Linked DNA regions of Pseudoduganella albidiflava. The protein of the gene in region 1 interacts with the protein of each later gene in a pairwise test. Links are inferred from orthologs where the notes say so. Each region holds a gene or a part of one and is shown on either strand. Other genes may lie near its edges.

What was found.
Region 2: the proteins of ndk (region 1) and EYF70_RS29315 interact in binary tests that used the Escherichia coli proteins (3 or more experiments, as listed by UniProt). The link is inferred for Pseudoduganella albidiflava from one-to-one orthologs.

What each region holds. Positions count from the first base shown.
Region 1 is NZ_CP036401.1:1,425,217-1,436,853, forward strand. Bases 4,666-7,516 are described here. They hold ndk (nucleoside-diphosphate kinase), read left to right. Parts: upstream 4,666-5,803; coding sequence 5,804-6,229; downstream 6,230-7,516. Other genes in these bases: EYF70_RS06085 (Bax inhibitor-1/YccA family protein), read right to left, coding at 4,773-5,456; rlmN (dual-specificity RNA methyltransferase RlmN), read left to right, coding at 6,330-7,502; pilW (type IV pilus biogenesis/stability protein PilW), read left to right, coding at 7,502-7,516. Also shown: EYF70_RS06075 (alpha-2-macroglobulin family protein), read left to right, coding at 1-2,262; pbpC (penicillin-binding protein 1C), read left to right, coding at 2,352-4,463; more of pilW, read left to right, coding at 7,517-8,356; EYF70_RS06105 (RodZ domain-containing protein), read left to right, coding at 8,370-9,419; ispG (flavodoxin-dependent (E)-4-hydroxy-3-methylbut-2-enyl-diphosphate synthase), read left to right, coding at 9,425-10,705; hisS (histidine--tRNA ligase), read left to right, coding at 10,712-11,637. UniProt on the Escherichia coli protein: Major role in the synthesis of nucleoside triphosphates other than ATP. The ATP gamma phosphate is transferred to the NDP beta phosphate via a ping-pong mechanism, using a phosphorylated active-site intermediate.
Region 2 is NZ_CP036401.1:7,039,574-7,051,089, forward strand. Bases 3,750-6,479 are described here. They hold EYF70_RS29315 (uracil-DNA glycosylase), read left to right. Parts: upstream 3,750-4,648; coding sequence 4,649-5,311; downstream 5,312-6,479. Other genes in these bases: EYF70_RS29310 (hypothetical protein), read left to right, coding at 3,750-4,471; EYF70_RS29320 (lysozyme inhibitor LprI family protein), read right to left, coding at 5,322-5,756; EYF70_RS29325 (AraC family transcriptional regulator), read right to left, coding at 5,766-6,479. Outside these bases: EYF70_RS29290 (bifunctional diguanylate cyclase/phosphodiesterase), read right to left, coding at 1-797; EYF70_RS29295 (type 2 periplasmic-binding domain-containing protein), read right to left, coding at 797-1,222; EYF70_RS29300 (porin), read right to left, coding at 1,234-2,481; EYF70_RS29305 (helix-turn-helix domain-containing protein), read left to right, coding at 2,975-3,721; more of EYF70_RS29310, read left to right, coding at 3,740-3,749; more of EYF70_RS29325, read right to left, coding at 6,480-6,641; EYF70_RS29330 (cytochrome P450), read left to right, coding at 6,778-8,196; EYF70_RS29335 (nucleoside deaminase), read right to left, coding at 8,200-8,682; EYF70_RS29340 (BMP family ABC transporter substrate-binding protein), read right to left, coding at 8,867-9,952; EYF70_RS29345 (outer envelope protein), read right to left, coding at 9,971-10,819; EYF70_RS29350 (GntR family transcriptional regulator), read right to left, coding at 11,042-11,516. UniProt on the Escherichia coli protein: Excises uracil residues from the DNA which can arise as a result of misincorporation of dUMP residues by DNA polymerase or due to deamination of cytosine.

The DNA.
Region 1 (11,637 bases):
GTGGCGCGATCCGATGGCACGCGGCCGCCGGCCGGCACCGAAGTGGCGCTGGCCGCGGTCGATGTCGGCCTGCTCGAGCTGATGCCGAACGACAGCTGGCAGCTGCTGGAAGCGATGATGCGGCAGCGCGGGCTGCAGGTGGCGACGTCCACCGCGCAGATGCAGGTGGTCGGCAAGCGGCACTTCGGCCGCAAGGCGGTGCCCACTGGCGGCGGCGGTGGCAAGGGCGCGGGCCGCGAGCTGTTCGACACGCTGCTGTTCTGGCAGGCCAGCGTGAAGGTCGATGGGAATGGCGAGGCGCGGGTGCAGGTGCCGCTGAACGATTCGCTGACTTCCTTCCGCATCGTTGCCATTGCGCACGGCAATGCCGACCTGTTCGGCACGGGCCAGGCCGACGTGCGCACGTCGCAAGACCTGATGCTGCTGTCCGGCCTGCCACCGCTGGTCCGCGAGGGGGACCGGGTACGGGCAGCGTTCACGGTGCGCAATGCCACCGGCGCGGCGCTGCAGGCCGACCTGGCCGCCACGCTGGCCGGCAAGGCGCTGCCGGGTAAAAAGGTGAGCCTCGTGGCGGGGCAGGCGCAGGAGGTGGCGTGGGACGTCACGGTGCCGGCCGGCGTGACGGAGCTGGCCTGGCAAGTCGCCGCCAGCGCGGGCGGCACCACGGACCGGCTGCGCGTCCGCCAGCAGGTGCAGCCCGTTGTGCCGGTGCGCACCATGCAGGCCACGCTGCTGCAGCTGGACAAGCCGCAGGCCATGACGGTACAGCTGCCCGCCGGCGCGGTACCCGGCCGCGGCGGCGTGCGCACATCGTTCACGGCGCGCCTGGGCGGCGACCTGCCCGGCGTGCGCGACTGGATGGCGGCTTACCCGTACACCTGCCTGGAACAGCAGGCCTCGCGCGCGGTGGCGCTGGGCGACGCGGCCATGTGGAGCCGCGTGGCGGATGGGCTGCCCGCCTACCTCGATGGCGACGGGCTGGCGAAGTACTTCGCGCCGATGGAGCAGGGCAGCGATACGCTGACGGCCTACCTGCTCTCGGTAAGCCATGAAGCGGGCTACGAACTGCCCGCCATGCACAGGTCGCGCATGCTGGACGGGCTGGAAGCCTTCGTGGAAGGCCGCATCGTGCGTGGCTCGCCGCTGCCGACGGCCGACCTGGCGGTGCGCAAGCTCGCCGCGCTGGAAGCGCTGTCGCGCGAAGGGCGCGTCAATCCGGGCATGACGGAATCGTTCACGCTGCAGCCGAACCTGTGGCCCACCTCGGCCGTCATCGACTGGTACCTGGTGCTGGCGCGCACGCCCGAGCTGCCGCAGCGGGATGCGCGCCTGCGCGAGGCCGGGCAGATCATCAAGTCCCGCCTGAACCTGCAAGGCACGACCATGACCTTCTCGACCGAGCGCACCGACGCCTGGTGGTGGCTGATGGTGTCCGCCGACGTCAACGCGAACCGCCTGCTGCTGGCGGTGCTGGACGACCCGGCCTGGAAAGCCGACATGGGCAGATTGGCGCGCGGTGCGCTGGGCAGGCAGAAGCACGGGCGCTGGAGCACCACCGTTGCCAATGCCTGGGGCGCCCTCGCGCTGCGCAAGTTCTCGCGGGCCTTCGAGGCGGAAGCCGTGACGGGCAGCGCCGTCGTGGCGCTTGGCGGCGAGCGGCGCAGCGTCGCGTTGCAGGACGGTGCGGCGGCGACCGCGCAGGGCGGCGGCGAAGCCGCGGCCGTCACGCTGCCATGGCCGCGCGGCGCCGCGTCGCTGGACATGCGCCATGAGGGCGGCGGCAAGCCGTGGGTGACCGTGCAAAGCCTGGCGGCGCTCCCGCTGGCGGCGCCGCTGTCCTCCGGCTACGTGATCAGGAAGACGGTCACGCCGCTCGAACAGGCGGCGGCCGGCACGTGGGCGCGCGGCGATACCTATCGCGTCAGGCTGGAGCTGGAAGCGCAGAGCGACATGACGTGGGTGGTGGTCGACGACCCGATCCCTGCCGGCTCCACCGTGCTCGGCTCCGGTCTCGGCAACGATTCACGCATCGGCGCGCGCGGCGAGAAGGCTTCCGGCTGGGCGTGGCCGGCGTTCCAGGAGCGCACGTTCGCCGCGTTCCGTTCCTATTACGCCTTCGTGCCGAAGGGGAAGTGGACGGTCGAGTACACGGTGCGGCTGAACAATGCCGGCCGCTTCGGCCTGCCGCCCACGCGGGTGGAGGCCATGTACAGCCCGGAGATGTTCGGCGAGTCGCCGAATGCGGCGGTCGAGGTGAAGTGATGCGCTGTTTTCCAATGCGCTGGCTGCCAATGTGCTCCCTGGCGCTACGTATTCTGCCGATGCGTGTCCTGCCGATGCGTATTCTGCCGATGCGTATCCTGCCGGTACGTTCTCTTGCCATCGCCGTGCTGCTGGCAGCATCCGCGGCGCCCGCGGCATCGGCGCCCGCCGTGCCGGCGCATGAGCAGGTCAGGGCGCAGTGGCGCGCATCGGACGCGGTCATGCTGGACCGCCATGGCGCGCCCGTGCAGGCGCTGCGCGTCGACCGGCAGGCACGCCGCGCCCCATGGGTGGCGCTGGCGGACATCTCGCCGGCACTGCCGCTGGCCGTGCTGCAGGCGGAGGACACGCGTTTCATGGAACATGGCGGCGTCGACCTGCGGGCCATGGGGCAGGCGGCGTGGGACAACCTGTTCCGCGAGCGGCCGCGCGGCGCGTCGACCATCACCATGCAGCTCGCCGGGTTGCTGGATCCGGCATTGAAGGCAGGGCCGGGCGGCCGCACGCTGGGCCAGAAATGGGACCAGGCCGTAGCGGCCCGCGCGCTCGATGCCGCATGGAGCAAGGCGCAGATCCTCGAAGCGTACCTGAACCTGGTGGCGTTCCGCGGCGAACTGCAAGGCGTGGGCGCGGCGGCGCAGGGCCTGTTCGGCAAGGCGCCCTCCGGCCTGGACGTGGCCGAGTCGGTGATCCTCGCCAGCCTGTTGCGGGCACCCTCCGCCTCCCGGGCCATCGTGGCGCGGCGGGCCTGCGCACTGGCCAGGGACCTGAAGGCGGCCACGCCGTGTGCCGCGATCGATGCCGTTGCCCAGCGGGCGTTCTCGCGGCAGGCATCGATGGCGCCATTGCCGCCGGCACGCGAGGCGGCTGCGCAATTGCTGAAGGGGGCCGGGGAGAACGTGCGCAGCACGCTCGATGGCACGCTGCAGCGCCACGTGCAGGCGGTGCTGCGGCAGCAGCTGATGGCGCTGCGCGAGCGGCACGTGGCCGATGGCGCCGTGCTGGTCCTGGATAACGCCACCGGCGAGATCCTGGCCTGGGTGGGCAATGCCGGCGGCAGCGAGGTCGATGGCGTGACCGCGGCGCGGCAGGCCGGATCGACGCTGAAACCATTCCTGTACGCGCTGGCGCTGGAGCGGCGGCTGCTGACGGCGGCGTCGCCGCTGGACGATACGCCGCTGGAAGTGACCACGCCGTCCGGCCTGTATGCGCCGCAGAACTACGAGCACGACTTCAAGGGCATCGTCACGGCGCGCGCCAGCCTGGCCGGTTCGCTGAACGTTCCAGCCGTGCGCACGCTGATGCTGGTCGGGCTGGAACGCTTCGCCGCGCAGTTGCGCGCACTGGGGTTTTCCAGCCTCGGCGAAGAAGCCGATTTCTATGGTCCGTCGCTGGCCCTGGGCTCGGCCGACGTCACCCTGCTCGAGTTGACCAATGCCTACCGGGCGCTGGCCAACGGCGGCGTGGCCGGCGGCGCCACCTTGCAGGCCCGCGCGCGGCCGGTGGCAAGGCGTCGCGTCGTCGATGCGGGCGCTGCGTTCATCGTGGGCGACATCCTGGCCGACCGCGCGGCGAGGGCGGCCACGTTCGGCCTGAAGAACGAGCTGGCCGCGCCGTACTGGGCGGCCGTCAAGACCGGGACCAGCAAGGACATGCGGGATAACTGGTGCATCGGCTATACCGCGCGCCATACCGTCGGCGTGTGGGTCGGCAATTTCGACGGCAGCGCGATGTGGGACGTGTCCGGCGTCAGCGGGGCCGCGCCGGTCTGGCGCGACGTGATGGATTACCTGAACCGCGATCTTCCCGGCCGTGCGCCGCAAGCGCCGGCCGGTGTGGTGCGCCGCACCGTCACGTGGCAGCCTGCGCTGGAAGCGGCGCGGCCCGAATGGTTCCTGAAAGGCACCGAGACATCGCGGGTGGCGCTGCTGCCGGCCGAGCAGCGGCTCCCCGAGATCGTCTATCCCGCCGACGGGGCGATCCTGGCGGTCGACCCCGATATCCCGGCAGGCCGGCAGCGCGTGTTCTTCCTGGCGCACGGCCCGCGCGACCTGCGCTGGCGGCTCGACGGCACGGAAGCAGGCTCCACCGGCCAGCAGGCAGGCTGGGCTCCCGCGCCCGGCAAGCATGAATTGGTGCTGCTGGACGGAACGGGCAGGGAAGTCGATCGCACCACGTTCACCGTGCGCGGCGCCGAATAGCGTCGGGGCAGCGCATCAGCAACAACCTGCGCCGTCGCGCCACTTCAACGATTGTGTTGCAAAAAAATCGGGGACTGTCCCCATGCGTCAGTTAAGTCCACCCCAAGTGCAAATTCTGGGGTCAGACCCGGCGGGTCTGACCCCTGCCCTTCGCTGCTGGGGTGAATGCATGCGCGTCCAATGAGCCGTATGACGCTCAACTTGACGGCATTAGGGACTGTCCTCGGTGTTGTCTTGATACCAGCTCGGCAGTATCGGGGCAATAAAAAAGCCGGCACTAGGCCGGCTTCGGGATGCTGCATGCAGTGTTTATTCGCGGTCGCCGCTGGTGAAGCCCAGGATCGACAGCAGGCTGGTGAAGATGTTGTACACGTCCAGGTACAACGCCAGCGTGGCGCTGATGTAGTTGGTTTCGCCGCCGTTGACGATGCGTTGCACGTCATACAGGATGAAGGCGGAGAAGATGCCGATGGCCAGCACCGAGATCGTCAGCGACAGGGCCGGGATCTGGAAGAAGATGTTCGCCAGCGATGCCAGGATGATCAGCACCAGGCCGATGAACGCGAACTTCGCGACACCCGAGAAATCGCGCTTCGACACGGTGGCGATACTTGCCAGCACGGCAAAGATCGCGCCGGTACCGCCGGCGGCCAGCATGACGAGCGTGCCGCCATTCGCGAATGACAGCGTGCGCATCAGCAATGGCGTCAGCATCAGGCCCATGAAGAACGTGAAGCCCAGCAGCAGGGCCACGCCCGCGCCGCTGTGCTTGTTCTTCTCGATCGCCCACATGAAGCCGAACGCGATGCCCAGGAACAGCAGCGCGCCGAGGAAGCCGCCCGGCATCGGGATGCCGAATGTCATGCCGGCGGCCGCGCCCAGCACGGTCGGGACCATCGACAGCGACAGCAGCCAGTAGGTGTTGCGAAGCACGCGGTTCTGGGTGACTGCCTGCCCGCCCGCATATTGATAAGTTTTTTCCAAGTTCGCCATAGTTTGCACTCCTTTTGTCGGTACGGTGTACCCTTGCCAAAGCTTAGCACGCGTGGTGCCGAAAAGGGCTGAAGCCCGCCGGGATGGTCTGTGATGCCGGATCGATCCATTGATCCGGCTCTTGAAATCCTCCGGAATCCGCCCAACTGCCTGCGAACGGCTGGGCTTCCCAGCCAATACCGTCCGCTTCGGTGCGCATTCCAGGGTTTCGATACGGCTTTCCGCCGCTTGTTACGCCATCTTCCGCCCCAACACGCATAGTATATGGGGTGTTGTATGCTAAAATCAAAGGTTGATCGAGAAATCAATTACGTTTTAACCCTTTCTTTTTACTGGAGTTTTTAATAATGGCAATCGAACGCACCCTGTCCATCATCAAACCGGACGCAGTGGCCAAGAACGTGATCGGCCAGATCTACAGCCGTTTCGAAGGTGCTGGCCTGAAAGTCGTGGCTGCCCGCATGACCCAACTGTCGCGCGCCGAAGCCGAAGGCTTCTACGCCGTGCACGCTGCCCGTCCTTTCTTCAAGGACCTGGTGGACTTCATGGTTTCCGGCCCGGTGATGATCACGGTTCTGGAAGGCGAAGGCGCCATTGCCAAGAATCGCGACCTGATGGGCGCAACCGATCCGAAGAAAGCTGAAAAAGGCACGATCCGCGCCGATTTCGCCGACTCCATCGATGCCAACGCCGTTCACGGTTCGGACGCCGCCGAAACCGCCGCCACGGAAATCGCTTACTTCTTCCCAGCACTGAACGTGTACTCCCGTTAATCGCCAAGATTAACGGTGCGATAGCACTACATCGGTAGTATCGCCTGACGCCCCGGCATGTCCGGGGCGGAGGTGTTTTGAAAAAAGATTGAAACTAGTTATGGAAACGACCCTCACCAACCTGCTGGACCTCGATCCCGCGCAACTGATCGACTACTGTGCGCAGTTGGGTGAGAAGCCGTTCCGCGCCAAGCAGCTGCAACGCTGGATCCACCAGTTCGGCGCGTCGGACTTCGACAGCATGACCGACCTCGCCAAGTCCCTGCGCGAGAAGCTGAAGACGCGCGCCCATATCACGGCGCCGGCCGTCATCAGCGACCATACCTCGACCGACGGCACGCGCAAGTGGCTGGTGGATGTCGGCAATGGCAATGCCGTGGAAACCGTGTTCATTCCGGAAGAAAACCGCGGCACGCTGTGCATTTCCACCCAGGCCGGCTGCGCGGTCAACTGCCGCTTCTGCTCGACCGGCAAGCAGGGCTTCAACCGCAACCTGACGGTGGCCGAGATCATCGGCCAGCTGTGGATGGCCGAGTTCGAACTGCGCAAGACCAAGGGCATCGAGCCGGGGCCGAAAGGCGAGCGCCAGATCACCAACGTGGTGATGATGGGCATGGGCGAGCCGCTGCTGAACTACGAGCCGACCGCCACCGCGCTGAAGCTGATGCTGGACGATAACGCCTATGGCCTGTCGCGCCGCCGCGTCACGCTGTCGACTTCCGGCGTGGTGCCGATGATCGACAAGCTGTCGCAGGACGTGCCGGTAGCGCTCGCCGTGTCGCTGCACGCTTCCAACGACGAGCTGCGCAATGGTCTCGTGCCGCTGAACAAGAAGTACCCGCTGGCCGACTTGCTGGCGGCCTGCAAGCGTTACCTGGAATTCGCCCCGCGCGACTTCATCACGTTCGAGTACTGCATGCTGGACGGTTTCAATGATTCCGACGAGCATGCGCGCGAACTGATCGCGCTGGTGAACCATCCGCAATATGGCATCAATTGCAAGTTCAACCTGATTCCGTTCAACCCCTTCCCGGAATCGGGCCTGACGCGCTCGAAGAATCCCCGCATCAAGGCCTTCTCGGAAATCCTGATGAACGCCGGCATCGTGACGACGATCCGCAAGACCCGTGGCGACGACATCGACGCCGCCTGCGGCCAGCTTGCCGGCGAGGTCAAGGACCGTACCCGCGTGGCCGAGCGCATGGAAAAGATGGCCGAATATAAAACCAAGTTCGGTGCCGATTTCGGCAAGATCGTGGAGATCCGGTCCTGATGACCGCAGCCGCCCAGTGCCGCGCGCGCAGCGCCAGGCTCGGTTCCGCCGGGCTGCTGGGCGCGTTGTTGCCCATGCTGCTGCTGGCCGCCTGTACGGGCGGCCCCGCGGGCACCGGTGCCGGCGCTACCAGCGGCAGGGCCGAGCTGCCCACGCTGTCGGATGCCACGGCTGCGCAAAAGCGCGCCCAGATCCGCATGCAGCTGGCGGTCGGCTACTATGAGCAGGGCCAGTTGCCCGTCGCGCTCGATGAGATCAAGAAGGCGATCGCCGCCGATCCCGGCTATGCGGACGCCTACGGCGTGCGCGCGCTGATCTACATGGGCATGGGCGAGGCGACGCTGGCGGACGATAATTTCAAGCGCGCGCTGCAACTGGCGCCGAACAACCCGGATATCGCGAACAACTATGGCTCGTTCCTGTGCCAGAACGGTCGCGTGGCCGAGTCGTTCCGCTGGTTCGACGCGGCACTGGCCAGCCGGCAGTATTCTTCGCCCGTGAAGGCGATGAACAATGCGGGCAGTTGCGCGCTGAAGAGCAAGGATTACGAGCGGGCCGAGCAATACTTGCTGCAAGCATTGCAGCTGGCCCCGGATCAGCCGTCGACCAGCGCCAACCTGGCGCGGGTCTATTACGAGCGTCGCGACTACGCGCGCGCCAACTTCTTCCTTACCCGGCTTGGCAAGGTTGCCCGGCCCGACAGCTTGCCGGCCGATGTGCTGTGGCTCGCGGTCCGGGTCCAGCACCGGCTCGGCGACAAGGGGGCGGAAGAAGCTTGGGCGACACAGCTGCGGCGCCACCATGCCGCCTCGCCCGAGTATGCTGCGTATCAGCGCGGGGCGTTTGATGAGTGAGACAGGGGTAATAATGGATTCAGAAGGGCAAAAGCAGCCGCAGGGTCAGCCTCACGGGCAGGGGCACGCACAGGAGCGGCAGCATGCCGCCGCGCCGGGCGCAACGCTGGCCGCGCAGCGCGAAGCGATGGGCCTGACCGTGGAACAGATCGCCGATCAGCTGAAGCTGGCGCCGCGCCAGGTCGTCGCGCTCGAGCAGGGCGACTTCGCTTCGCTGCCGAACATGGCCGTCACGCGGGGGTTCATTCGCGCCTATGCGAAGGTGGTGCGGCTCGATCCGGCACCGCTGGTGGCGCAGATCGAAGTCACGCCATCGGTCACCACGTCGAGCGAACATGCGCCGATCAGGCGCGAAAAGATTCCCACCACGTTTTCCCAGTCGCGCTTTCCCACGCTGGCTTCGCGCCAGTCGAAGCCGAAGGTCTGGATCATCGGTGGCGTGGTGGCGCTGGCCGTCATCGCCGGTGCCGGCGCATGGCAGGCCGGCCTGATCTCGCCGGCCGCACTCAGCAAACCGGCCACCGTGGCCGCGCCAGCGGCTACCGCGCCGGCCGCGCCAGGTACCGCCGGCACCACCGCCACCACGCCGCCGCTGCTGTCGCCGAACGTACCGCTGGTATCGACGCCTTCGCAGGGGCCGGCAACGCCGGAAAATACCGCGCCGCTGGTGACGACCCCGCCGAACACCGCGATCGCGGGCGCTCCGGCGACGAATTCGGCTGCAACGACACCGGCTGCGACGACGCCGGCTGCCACGACACCCGCCGCCACTGCGCCAGCCGCCACCACGCCGGCTCCGGCCGCGGCCACGCCGGCACCGCAGGGCGCCAATACGCTGACGCTGGTCTTCACGGCCGATTCGTGGGTCGAGATCAAGCGGCCCGGCGCATCGCCGCTGATTTCCCGCCTCGTCAAGGCCGGCAGTACCGAGAGTTTCGAGATCGATCGCCAGTCGCAGCTGACCGTCGGCGCGCCGGAAGGCGTGCGCGCCACGTTGCGCGGCCAGCCGCTGCCGCTGCCGAAAGTAGCGAACGGCACCATTTCACGTGTCCAGATCAAGTAATGAGCATGTCCGAACTTACTACCGCCATACCTTCTAACGCGATCCCTTCCGGCCCCCTGGCGCGCCGCTCCAGCAAGGGCGTGCTGGTGGCGCATGGCGACCGCAAGGTGTGGGTCGGCGGCGACCATCCCGTCGTCGTGCAATCGATGACCAATACCGATACCGCGGATGCGGTCGGCACCGCGATCCAGATCAAGGAGCTGGCCCGGGCCGGTTCCGAGCTGGTGCGCCTCACGGTGGACCGGCCCGAGGCCGCGCAAGCCGTGCCCTACATCCGCGAGCAGCTCGACAAGATGGGCGTCGACGTGCCGCTGGTCGGCGACTTCCACTACAACGGCCACACGCTGCTGACCGAGTATCCGGATTGCGCCGCCGCGCTGTCGAAGTACCGCATCAACCCCGGCAACGTGGGCAAGGGCGCCAAGCGCGACACGCAATTCGCCCAGATGATCGAAGTGGCGATCCGCCACCAGAAGCCGGTGCGCATCGGCGTCAACTGGGGTTCGCTGGACCAGGCGCTGCTGGCGCGCATCATGGATGAGAACGCGGCCCGCGCCAATCCGTGGAGCGCGCAGGCGGTGATGTACGAAGCACTGATCACGTCCGCCATCGAGAATGCCCAGCGCGCCGAGGAAATCGGCCTGGGCCGCGACAAGATCGTGCTGTCGTGCAAGGTCTCCGGCGTGCAGGACCTGATCGCCGTGTACCGCGAGCTGGCCAGGCGCTGCGATTACGCGCTGCACCTGGGGCTGACGGAAGCGGGCATGGGCAGCAAGGGCATCGTCGCCTCGACGGCGGCACTGTCCGTGCTGCTGCAGGAAGGCATCGGCGACACGATCCGCATCTCGCTGACGCCGGAGCCGGGCGGCGACCGCACGAAGGAAGTCATCGTCGGCCAGGAAATCCTGCAGACGATGGGTCTGCGCAAGTTCATGCCGATGGTGATCGCCTGCCCGGGCTGTGGGCGCACCACGTCGACCACGTTCCAGGAACTGGCGGACGATATCCAGACCTTCCTGCGCGAGCAGATGCCGGAATGGAAGAAGAGCCACCCGGGCGTGGAAGCGATGAACGTGGCCGTGATGGGTTGCATCGTCAACGGCCCCGGCGAATCGAAGCACGCCAACATCGGCATCAGCCTGCCGGGCACCGGCGAATCGCCGGCCGCGCCGGTCTTCGTCGATGGCCAGAAGGTGGCCACGCTGCGCGGCGACACGATCGTGCAGGAGTTCCAGCAGATCGTGCTGGATTACGTACAGAAAAACTACACATCAGTATCGGTATAAAAAACCATGTCCGAAAACAAAAAAGCAGAGAAGATCACCTCGGTCAAAGGGATGCCCGACATCCTGCCGGCCGATGCCCACCTGTGGGAAATCTTCGAGAACACCGCGCAGTCCATCCTGCAAAGCTACGGCTACCAGAACATCCGCACGCCGATCGTCGAGGAAACCCGCCTGTTCGCGCGCGCGATCGGCGCCGTGACCGACATCGTCGAAAAGGAAATGTATTCGTTCGAGGATTCGATGAACGGCGACCAGCTGACGCTGCGTCCGGAAGGCACGGCCGGCGTGGTGCGCGCCGTGCTGGAACATAACCTGGTGTACGACGGCCCGAAGCGCCTGTGGTACAAGGGCCAGATGTTCCGCCACGAGCGCCCGCAGCGCGGCCGCTACCGCCAGTTCCACCAGTTCGGCGCGGAAGCCGTGGGCTTCACGGGCCCGGACATCGACGCCGAGCTGATCATGCTGTGCCGCCGCCTGTGGGATGACCTGGGCCTGCCGGAGATCCGCCTGGAACTGAACTCGATCGGCGACGCCGCCGAACGGGCCGCCCACCGCGTGGACCTGATCAAGTACCTGGAACAGCACGAGGAACTGCTGGATGCGGAGGCCAAGCGCCGCCTGCACACCAATCCGCTGCGCATCCTCGATACCAAGAATCCGGCCCTGCAGGACATCGTCAACAATGCGCCGAAGCTGCTCGATTACCTGGGCGAGGAATCGCTGAAGCACTTTGAAGGCGTGAAGAACATCCTCGACCGTAACGCGGTGCAGTACACCGTCAACACGCGCCTGGTGCGCGGCATCGACTACTACAACCGCACCGTGTTCGAATGGGTCACCGACCAGCTGGGCGCGCAGGGTACCGTGTGCGCCGGCGGCCGCTACGATCCGCTGATCGAGCAGTTCGGCGGCAAGCCGACGCCGGCGGTGGG
Region 2 (11,516 bases), 5.6 Mb from region 1 along the record:
AGGCCATACGTGCGCAGGGTACGCATGGCGGTGTAGCGGGGCACGTTGTCCAGCGTGGTGGTACGCGGTTGCGCGGACGCTTCCTGCGATGCCGCGAGGTCCAGGCGCTGGCCCCATGACGTGTTTTCGCCGATGCGCGCGGCGCGCACCACGCCGTCCGTGCCGAGGATGGCCAGCAGTCCCAGGTCGCCCTGGCGCGAACGCTCGTAGCCACTGGTGAAATAGGCCGGGGCCACTTCCACGATCACCACGCCGGCGAACAGGCCGTCCGGGCCATTCAGCCGGCGCGTGAAGTGGATGTGCCAGTCGTCGCGGGTCACGTCGCGCTGTGTTTCGGAGACGTACACCTGGCCGTTGTCGCGCTGCCGGTGATACTCGAAATAGCGCTCGCCGGCCACGTTCTGTTCGGAGGCGGCGGGGTTGCTGGCGACGATATGGCCGGAGGCATCGGCAATGCTCACGGCGAATACCAGGGCGGGCGGCAGCAGGCCTTCCTGCGCCAGTTCCGGCAGCGCCGCGGTCGGCCCCTTGCGCTCGGAGGCATACTTGACCAGCTTCAGCGTCTGGTCGATGCCGTTCAGGTTGCGCGCGACGTGCGCTTCGTAGGTGTCGAGCAGTTCGCCGACCGACTCGCGCGCGGCGGCCTGCGCGGCCACCCGTTCGTTACCGATGAAGTGGAACGAGGCGGCCCACACCACGCCCAGCAGGACGAGCATGAACAGCGGCAAGGAAACGTAGGTCTCCAGGCCGAGCCGGAGCCAGCGCATCTTGCGGGGTGCGGGGCGCCCGGCCGCCATCAGCGCACCATCAGCACCGCACGCACGGTCGGGTCGAGCTCCGAGCGGTCGATGTAGCCGATCATGCCGGGATTCTCGGCAACCAGTTTCTTCACGCCGGCATTGCCGGGCACTTCACGCGGCGGCTGGCCGCGGCCGGTGAAAATCATCTTGGTCCAGTAGGCCCGCATCAGGGCAGGCGAGCGGCGCGCCACCTTTACATAGAATTCGTCGCGCAGCACCGTGCCGACCTGCTGGTCGACCGGCGTCGCCTCGCCGCCGTCCGGGAAGCGGTTCGATTCGGCGAGGAAGATATCGGCAACCTGGTCGGCGCGCAGTGCCGTCACCGGCGCGCGTGCCGAGACGATGACCACCAGGTCGGCGGCGCCGGCACTGCCGACCACCAGCAGGGCCGCGAGCGTACAACAGAGTTTTCGCTTCAACATGTCGGCCCCGCTCAGAACACGAAATCCACGCCGGCGCTGATCACGCCGAACGCCTGGCCGGAACGGAAGCCTGGCTGCACGTTGGTCAACGTGCCGTTCGAGCCACCGCGCGGGCGCACGCGGTCGAGCTGCATCTTGAACGCATAATTCGGCGCGATATCCCAGCGTACGCCGACACTGGCGGTATCCTGCACGCCGATGGAGCGCAGCCGCGCATTCAATTCGGTGTTCAGCAAGGTTGCCAGCCCGGCCGCGGCGGGCGGCAGGCCCGCCGTGGGCACGCCGTCGACCTGGGTGGCCATGTTGACGTCGACCCGGGCCAGCGTGGCATACGGCGCCACGGTGCCGAACCGGTATCCACCGCTGAGATATCCCGCGGTCTGGTCACCCAGCATGGAGCGGGTATTGACACGCCCGATTTCGCCCATCAGGAACCAGTGGCCCGGATCGTAGCTGAAACCCGCGTTGTAGATGTCGATCTTGCGCGAGGCGATGTCGTAGCGGTTCGCCAGGGCGACACCGCGCGGCCCGAAGCTGCGCAGGGCATCGAACATCTCTTCGGCACCGGGAATGTTCATCGTCGTCGATGCGGCGGTGGCACGCATCGTCAGGGCGCCGATCGTCGTGTTTTGCGTAATGGCGTACGCATCGCGCGACTTGCCGCGGATTTCAGGGGTGATCTGCACGTCCGCATTGCCGAGCGTGACCTGGGTCTCATGCTTGGCGCCCCAGGCGTTCCAGCGGTAGGTGGCATCGACGCCATCGTTGCTGGAGATCGGCATCAGGCTGTACAGCTCGACCGGGGGCCGCACCCATGGCAGCGCGTAGCTGGCCTTGCGGTAGTCCGCGGCCAGGAACAGCGGCAGCGCGATGCGGCCGGCCCGCACCGACAGCTCCGGCGTGACCTGGTACTTCACGTTCGCCCATTCGAGATGCGGCCTGAACGAGCCCCGCACATCCTTTTCATGCACCACCTGGATGACGGCCGACCAGCGTTTATCGAGCTGCACGCCGAGCTGCGCGCCGAGCCGGCTATCCACGTCGAACGCCCACTCCTTGCTGTGGCCGGCCTGGCCGGGCGATATCGGGCTGGCCGTATAGTCGGCCTGGTTTTCCGTGGAGTGCACGCCGACCAGCGTGCCGAAGCCGCCGAAGGTCCACTTGGCCTGTGCGTATGCGCCACCGTGCGTGCACGCGAGGGCGAAGGCGGCAGCGCAGGCGGCTTTGCTCCGGCGCGAAACGAAAAGAACTGATGACATAATTTCCTGGGCCTTGCGTCGCTACGCGCGTGATGGCGTTACTTGTAGCGTTTGTTGTAGCGCTTGAAGTGGCGCTGGTAGTAGCAAAGGGGAGCTGTTGCAGACGGTACGTCGCAGGTACATCGAAACTGGGTGGCGGTGCGGGATTGAGGGACCGCGCGAGCCCCTACTCTATTGGATTGCCAGCTTCCTGTCGATAAGTTTCCGCATGGAACTAAAAGAAAACCGCAAAGCAATGCTGGCATACAACAGCCGAGACCGGTCTTGAACACCGCCATGTTCCGCCGCTGCGCCCGGAGCCCGGCCCGGCAGTGGCATTGCCTGGTTCGCAGGATGCGCTTGCCGTCGATGCACGCACCTGCCGAGAACAGCGGGAACGACCAGGCGGATGAGTTTCTCTGAAATTCTTGTCAATTCATCAATATTCATCTTCCAAGTCATGCATGAATGCCGAAGAATACGGGCTATTCGATGACTTCCAGGAAACGATGCGATGAACTTCGGCGAAAAACTCAGACAGATCCGTACGCAGCGCGGGCTTACCCAGCCACAGTTCGCGGAACAGCTCGGAATCGAACAGTCCTACCTCTCGAAGCTGGAAAACGATAAATCGGTCCCATCCGCGGAAATGTTCACCGCCATCCTTGCCGGCACGGGCATGGACGCGGCCACATTCCTGGACGGCATCGACAAGGAAACGCTCGCCACGACCTTGCGGCACATCCCGGCGGTGACCCGGTTCAGCGACCATGCGGTGACGGTACAGGTGCATCACTACCAGCGCTGGCTGTATGGCTGCGCGCTGGCGTGGATCGTCGGCTTTGCGCTGATGCTGGCCGCGAACGATGGCATTTTCTATTCCAACAAGGTGTACCGCTATTTTTCGCCCGGCGTGATCCTGGCCGGAGAAAGCGAACTGGTGTTCGACAAGTACGAGCAGATCCTGAACCTGCGGCAACTGGCCAAGATCATCACGCCCGAAGAGTTCGCCGGCCAGCTGGCCGACTTCAAGGCGAACCGGGCCAGGCCCCTGACGGTGGAGACAACGGCCTATCGCGGCAGCGCCTATCTGGAACCGGCGGAAAACGGCCGCCGGCGATTCGAACTGCTCAACGAGAAACACATCGAGGCGCCCGGCAACCGCGTCCTCCAGTTTCTCGGCGCGATCGTCCTCGCCTCCGGTTTCGTCGGACTGTTCATCGAATGGCGCCTGCGCCGCATGAAAAACAAAACCCATTGACCAACCAAGGAGATTCACATGTCGCAGATCCGGACTTTCCTCAGCGGTGCCACGACGATGGCAGCCACCCTGGCCGCCGTGTTCGCGCTGACCGGCGCCAAGACCGAACGCCAGCAGACCTTCGATGAAATCACCGTGGGCCGCATCAATATCGTCGAGCCGGACGGTACCAAGCGCCTGGTCATTTCAAACAGGGCCCGGTTCCCTGGCGATTTCAAGCAGGGGAAGGAGGGCGCCCGGCCGGACCGGCGATCTTTTGCCGGCATGTTGTTCATCAATGAAGAAGGTACGGAAAACGGCGGCCTGATCCAGAAAGGCAGTATCGGCGCCGACGGCCAGGTGTCGTCCGGCTTGTCCCTCACCTTCGACCGCTTCCGCCAGGACCAGGCGCTGCAGCTACTGAGCCACGACAGTGCCAGCCGCCAGACGACGGCTGTCCTCATCAACGATGTGCCGGATTTCAAGGTGACGTCGATGGATGACTTGACGAGGTTCCGCGAGGAAGCGCGCAAGTTGCCGGAAGCCGAGCGGCGCCCCTACTGGAACAAGCTGACAGAGGAGGGTCGCCTGGGCGCCAACCGCGTCTGGCTGGGCAATACCGGCGACAAAGGGTCGTCGCTGCAGCTGAAGGATGCCCGGGGCCGCACCAGGATGCTGTTGCTGGTCAGTGCCGACGGCAAGGCGCAGATCCAGATGCTGGATGAACAGGGCAAGGTGGTCAAGTCGATCGAGCCCGGTTCCCCAGGGTGACCCTGTACGCTTCGGTGGCCTGCGGGTCGTTCACGCAACGGGCCGTATAATCGGGGCTCCGCTGCACACAGCCGAGCTGCGATCCACCGCGGTCACCTGGCGAGACGCTGGCTCGACATTGATCTGTCTGTACGGACGGCGGCCCCCGGGCCGCCGTTTTCACATCCGGACCCGACCATGACCGTACGCATCGAGCCATCCTGGAAGCAGCACTTGCACGCCGAGTTCGAGAAGCCCTACTGGACCGAACTCACCGATTTTGTCCGCGCCGAGTACGCCGCCGGCCAATGCTGCCCGCCGGGCAAGCACATCTTCCGGGCCTTCGACCTCACGCCGTTCGACCAGGTCAAGGTCGTCATCCTCGGGCAGGACCCGTACCATACGCCCGGCGCCGCGATGGGCTTCTGTTTCTCCGTCCCGGACGGCAACCGCCCGCAGCCGAGCCTGCAGAACATCTTCCAGGAACTGGAAAGCGACCTGGGCATACGGCGCACGCGCACCGACCTGTCCGACTGGGCGGAGCAGGGCGTGTTCCTGCTGAACGCCGTGCTGACCGTGCGCGCCCGGGCCGCCGGTTCGCATGCGGGGAAGGGGTGGGAAACCTTCACCGATACCGCGATCCGCACGCTGTCCGAAGAACGCGAGCATCTGGTGTTCATCCTGTGGGGCAGCTACGCGATCGCCAAACGGGCGCTGATCGACACGGCGAAGCACCTCGTCATCACATCGCCGCACCCGTCGCCATTTTCGGCGCACAAAGGGTTCTTCGGCAGCGGGCCGTTTTCACGGGCGAACGATTATTTGCGGGAGCAGGGCAAGGAGCCGATTGCCTGGGGGTGAGCAGGCGCCGTTATTCGAGTGGCATGGTCTCCGTCAGCCGCTTCAGCGCCACGGTACGTTCTGTATTGAGGCCATAGACACATGCCAGCCGGCGCATTTCCAGGGCCGCGCCAATCGCTCCGCCGCCGAGCGACGTGGCAAATGCGCACTGCGCGTCGCGGTATTTCACGAAAGCGTTTTTCGATGCACGCAGCCGGCTTCGGGCACGCGCGATGTACTGCTCATCTTCATCCCATCGCTCGACTGAGATCGCTGCCCTGGCTTCGGCCCGGGCGAGCGATTTCAAGCTGTTACGCACCTTGCGTTGCAGGCATTCCCGAAAGCCGGCCTGGGAAAACTCGTCGCATTGTTCGAGCACCGCGGCAGCCGCATCCACTTGCGGCTCGCCATGAACTTCAGTGAAGGCCATCGCGCAGGCACAGGCAAGAATGAACTTTCTCCACATGTTTTCCTCCTACCACCAGATCCGGTACGGCCAGTAACTCTCATCCGTCTCCGCCAGCCGGATGATCTCCCGCGGGCTGTTGCCGATCAGCTCGCGTGCTTCGCGCGACAGGTGCGCCTGGTCCGAATAGCCGCCGCGCAGCGCGACATCCGACAGCGACACGTGGCCGGCCTGGTGCTCGTCGCGCGCGGCAAGCAGCGATTCTTCCACGCGGGCGAAGCGCCGCAGCGTGCGCAGCGGATGCCCCGCCCAGGCCCGCACGCGCCGTTCGGCCATCCGGGCGCTACGTCCGGCGCCGGTGGCCGCGGCGCGCACCGCGAGCGCCTGCACCCAGTCCCGCGCCGGCAGCCATGCGCTGGCTCCCGTCGCGCCACGGGCTGCGCGCCAGCGCGGTTCCAGCCACGCTTCGAACACGCTGATCCGCGCGTCGTCATCGGGCGCCACCACCACCGCGGCCAGCACTTCGTGCCACTCGTCGCCGAGCACGGTATCGGCCGGCGCCATGGTATCGAGCAGCGTGGCCATGTCGAGGCCCGTCAGCGCGTGCAGCGCATCGGCGAAGAACAGCACCGTCAGCGTGTGCACCGGGCCGGGATTGCCTGTTACGCATGGCCGTGTGCGCGGGCCGGAGAAAACGGCGGCGCCCTGGGGCGCCACCGCGCCCGGCGTGGCCGGTTCGACGAGCTCGCCGCTGCCGACAATCATCCAGGTGATCGCGCAGAATGGCGTGGCAGGGAAGCGGTTCAGCCGCTGGGCAGGCGCGAGGGAAACGTCCAGGGTGCTGCGCAGCATGTAGCCGCGAATGCACGAGGCAAGCGGCACGCCGGGTGCGACGAGGCGGGCGACCGTTGGCGGCAAGGGCGCAGTCATGGCTTGGTTTGTCATGGGCCGATTCTATCGCGGCGCGATGTCGTTCTGTCCATGCGCTAATTCTGAAAATCCCAGCCATCATGTCGCAAACGTTCAAGACCGCCGGCGCACGGGGCGCCACACTGGCATCATCGAATGCACAGGAGACCGCATGACAACCGCCGCCGTGAACATGCCCCAGCCGACGCCCCATCCGCGCGCCATCGCCGACCTGCCCGGTCCGCGCGGCCTGCCACTGCTGGGCAATGCGCTGCAGCTGAAGCCCGCCACGATCCACCTGGCGATGGAACGCTGGAGCCGGGAATATGGCGCCATGTTCCGCGCGCGGATCGGGGCGAGCGAGGTGGTCGTGCTGTCCGACAGCGCGGCCATCATGACGCTGCTGCGCGACCGGCCGGATGGCTTCCGGCGTCCCGCCATCACGGCCGAGGTGTCGGCGGAACTGGGTGGCAGCGTGGGGCTGTTCCTGGCCGAGGGCGACGTCTGGCGCGACCAGCGCCGCATGGTGATGCATGCCTTCTCGCCCACGGCGATCCGCGCCTACTTCGACCGCATGGTGCAGGTGGCGCAGCGCCTGGAAGCCCGCTGGCTGGCAGCCGGCGACCGTGACATCGACCTGAACGCGGACCTGAAGCGCTACGCGGTGGACGTGATCGCCGGCCTTGCATTCGGTGCGGACGTGAACACGCTCGAGAGTGGCGGCGACTCGATCCAGGAGCACGTGGAAACCGTGCTGGCGGGTGTCGCGCGCCGTTCGCTGCTGCCGTTCGCTTACTGGCGCTGGTGCAGGCTGCCGGCGGACCGGCGGCTGGAGCGCAGCGTGCGCGCGGTGCGCGAGGCCACCGATGGTTTCATTGCCGCCGCGCGGGCCGCGATGGCGACCGAGCCGGCGCTGCGGGAGCACCCCGCGAACCTGCTGCAGGCCATGCTGGCCGCGGCCGAACAGCCAGGCAGCGGGGTGGACGACGATGCCGTCGCGGGCAACGTCTCGACGATGCTGCTGGCCGGCGAAGACACGACATCGAGCGCGCTGGCCTGGCTGATCTGGCTGCTGTGGCAAAACCCGCCGGCACTGGAGCGCGCACAGGCCGAAGTGCGCCAGCATGCGCGCGAACTGACAGTGGAAAACATCGCTGCGCTCGACTACCTCGACGCCTGCGCACTGGAAGCGATGCGCCTGAAACCGCCGGCACCGTTTCTGCCGCTGCAGGCCATGCGCGACACCACGGTGCTGGGCGTGCACCTGCCGAAGGACACGCTGCTGTGGTGCGTGATGCGGCATGACAGCGTGGGCGACAAGGCCTTCCCCGATCCATTGCGCTTCGATCCCGAACGCTGGCTGGCCGGCACAGTGGACAAGGGCGTGGCACTGCCGTTCGGCGCCGGGCCGCGCATGTGCCCGGGGCGTTACCTGTCGCTGATGGAACTGAAGGTGGCGATGGCCGTGCTGCTGGGCCGTTTCGACATCGCCGGCGTGCGGGCACGCGATCGCAGCGAACCGGCCGAGGTCATGGGGTTCGTGATGGGGCCGACGCCGATGGCGATGCGACTGCGGCCCAGGGCGGAATAACGCCTAGGCCTTGTGCCAGAAGCCCGCGTGCGCGATCTTCGCTTCGTCCTCGCGCAGCGGCCCGATCACCTCGGTAGGCCGCTGCCCGGCGGCGAACACCTGGCGGCAGGGCAGCGACAGGGTCGGGTTTTCCGGATCGCTGCCGGTCAGCGACAGCAGCGTGGCTTCGGACATCGCGTACACCACGCGCCCCACGCCGCTCCAGTAGGTGCCGCCGGCGCACATCGCACAGGGTTCGGCGTTCGTGTACATCGTGGCACCGGCCAGTCTGTCCGGCGAGTGCTGCGACGAGGCGATGCGCAGCGCATTCATCTCGGCGTGCGCGGTGCGGTCGCTGCTCGAGGCATTCATCGCCTGCGCGATCACGTTGCCATCGGCATCCGCGATGATGGCGGCGAACGGGTGATGGCCTTCGTCGCGCGAGCGCTGGGCCAGCGCGAGCACGTCCGTGAGGAACTGGTGGTCGCGCGCTGTCGGTTCAGTCATGGATTCTTCTCGAAAAAAGCGGGGCGGAATCAGCCGCCCAGCAAAAAAAGCGGGGCGGGATTTGCCGCCCAGAAAAAAAAGCGGGGCGGGATCAGCCGCCCCGTAGCGCGTGTTGAATCGCGCGGGAATCAATCGGGAATCAATACCCCGGAATCATGACCCCGGAATCATTCCCCGTGAATCATTACTTGGGAATCGTGCCTTCCACGCCCTGCACGTAGAAGTTCATCGACATCAGTTCCTTCATCGGCATCTGCACGCCGGCGGCCACTTTCACGGCGCCCGACTGGTCCTTGATCGGGCCCGTGAACGGTACCGCCGTGCCGGCCGCGAAAGCCGCCTTCTTCTCTTCGAAGAGCTTGGCCGCGTCGGCCGGCACCACGGTGTTCAAGGGCGACATCTTGACCATGCCTTCCTTCAGGCCGCCGTGCACATGGCCGGTCTTCCACGTTCCCGCCAGCACGGCCTTCGCCACTTCGGTGTAGTAGCCACCCCACTGGTTGGTGCTGGCCGTCAGGTGCGCCTTCGGCGCGAAGCGCTGCATGTCCGAATCCCAGCCGAAGGCGTACTTGCCTTTTTCCTGTGCGGCCTGCAGGGTGGCCGGGGAGTCGGTGTTCTGCGTCAGCACGTCGGCACCCTGGGCGATCAGCGTTTCCGCCGCCTGGCGTTCCTTGGCCGGGTCATACCAGCTGTTGACCCAGATGATGCGGGTCTTGATCTTCGGGTTCACGCTTTGCGCACCCAGCGTGAAGGCGTTGATGTTGCGGATCACTTCCGGCACCGGGAACGAACCCACGAAGCCGAGCGTATTCGTCTTCGTCATCTTGCCGGCGATGATGCCCTGCAGGTAGGAGCCTTCGAACAGGCGCGCCTCGTAGGCGCCCATGTTCTTCGTGGTCTTGAAGCCGGTGGCGTGCTGGAACACCACGTTCGGGAAAGCCTTCGCCACTTTTTCCGTCGCGTTCATGTAGCCGAACGAGGTGGTGAAAATGAGCTTGTTGCCATCCGCCGCAAGCTTGCGGATCACACGTTCGGAATCCGCGCCTTCCGGCACGTTTTCCACGTAGGTGGACTTCACCTTGCCGCCCAGCGCCTTCTCCATCTGGAGGCGGCCCTGTTCATGGGCGTATGTCCAGCCCGCATCGCCGACCGGGCCGATGTAGACAAAGCCCACCTTCAGAGGTTCCTGTGCCTGCACCGGTGCGATGGCGGCCACCGACAGCGCGGCGGACAGGCTGGCAAGGGCGAGCAGCTTGCGACGATTCATGATGTTCCTCTTTCAGGTTGGTCAGAAATGGTATTCGGCACGCACCATCGGCGTGCGTGCCGTGGCGCCGCGAACGGTATCGGACGGGTTGCCGAACTTGTTCTTCCAGTACTGGTAGGCCACGCCGAGCTTGAAGGTCTTCGGGTTGGCGCCCAGCAGCGGGCTCACGTCGTACATCAGCTTCATGTCGACATTGATTTCCACCGCCGTCGGGCCGCCGAACTCGTTCTTGCCCTTGGTGCCGATGTAGTTCGCGTAGCCTTCGAATTCCAGCGGCACGTTCGGGATCGGGATGCTCCAGGAACTGAACAGCGCCGCGTGGGTGTCGTAGCGGTAGCGGTTGGTGGAGGTTTGCGTGAAGCCGTTGTACGGAGCGTTGGATTCATGCAACGCCACCAGGCTCACGTTCAGGAAACCCGGCACGTCGAACATCACCGTGGGGCCGAGCACCAGCATGCGCTTCTTCGAGTTGTAGCCCGCATCGGTCTTGCTGTTGATGTCGAAACCGGCCGTGATGCCCACGCCGCGCACCGGGCCGAAGGCGAGGTTCTTGCCGGTGACCTTGCCCAGGTCCAGGGTGTGGCGGTACAGCGCGTAGGCTTCGTGGGCGCCGGACCGGGCGCCGACGGCCGACGGGTCGTTTTCGTCCGACATCAGGTAATCGATGCTGAAGAAATTGCTGCCGTACTTATAGCCGCTGGCATGGCTGAAGTTCACCACGTGCTTGACGATGTCGGCGCCGTTGTAGGGCTCCGAGAACTTCGAGCCGTAGCGGTAGCTCAGCGCCGTATCGCTCCAGTCGGCGGCGTGGGCGGCGCTGGCGCAGGTGGCGGCGAGGGCGAAGGTAGCAGCAAAACGAATGGTCTTCATGCGGGGTCCTTGTAAGTGTTGTGTAACGGATTGCATCCAATGTGCCGATCGATTGCATGCAACACGACAGTACCTTTAGCAAGTACCGGGCCACCCCGCTGTCTCCTCTACGAAATGTCCGCCGCTGTGTAACGCCGCACCAGGACGGGTCGTTCCAACGCTGCCGATGTGCATTGCCGGTGCATTATGCACACAATTTTGGGGCGTTTTGTATACAATTTTCTAGAGCCCGCCCAGTGCTTCGGCCAGGCTCAACTTGCGTTCCGGTGTGCCTAAATGCAGCCGTGCCTCGATTTCCGCCAGGTGGTGCTCGATCAGCGCGGTGGCGCCCTTCACGTCGCCCCGTTCGATGAGCGCCAGCAGATCGTGGTGTTCGTGGTTGCCGCACATCGGCGCGCCCGGGTTTTCATAGACGGCGATGATCAGCGACGAGCGCGACACCAGTTCCACCATGAAGCGCTGCAATACGGCGTTGCCCGCCAGTTCGGCCATGAGCAGGTGGAATTCGCCGCCCAGGCGGATCCAGGCGGTGCGGTCGCCGCTGCGGCGTGCCTGTTCTTCGGCGTCGAGCGCGGCGCGGATGCGGCCGATCGAGGCGGGCGTGATGTTGCGGATCACCAGCGGCACGATCTCGCGCTCGATGGCGCGGCGTGCCGTGAACACGTCGCGCGCTTCCTGCGGCGAGGGCGATGCCACC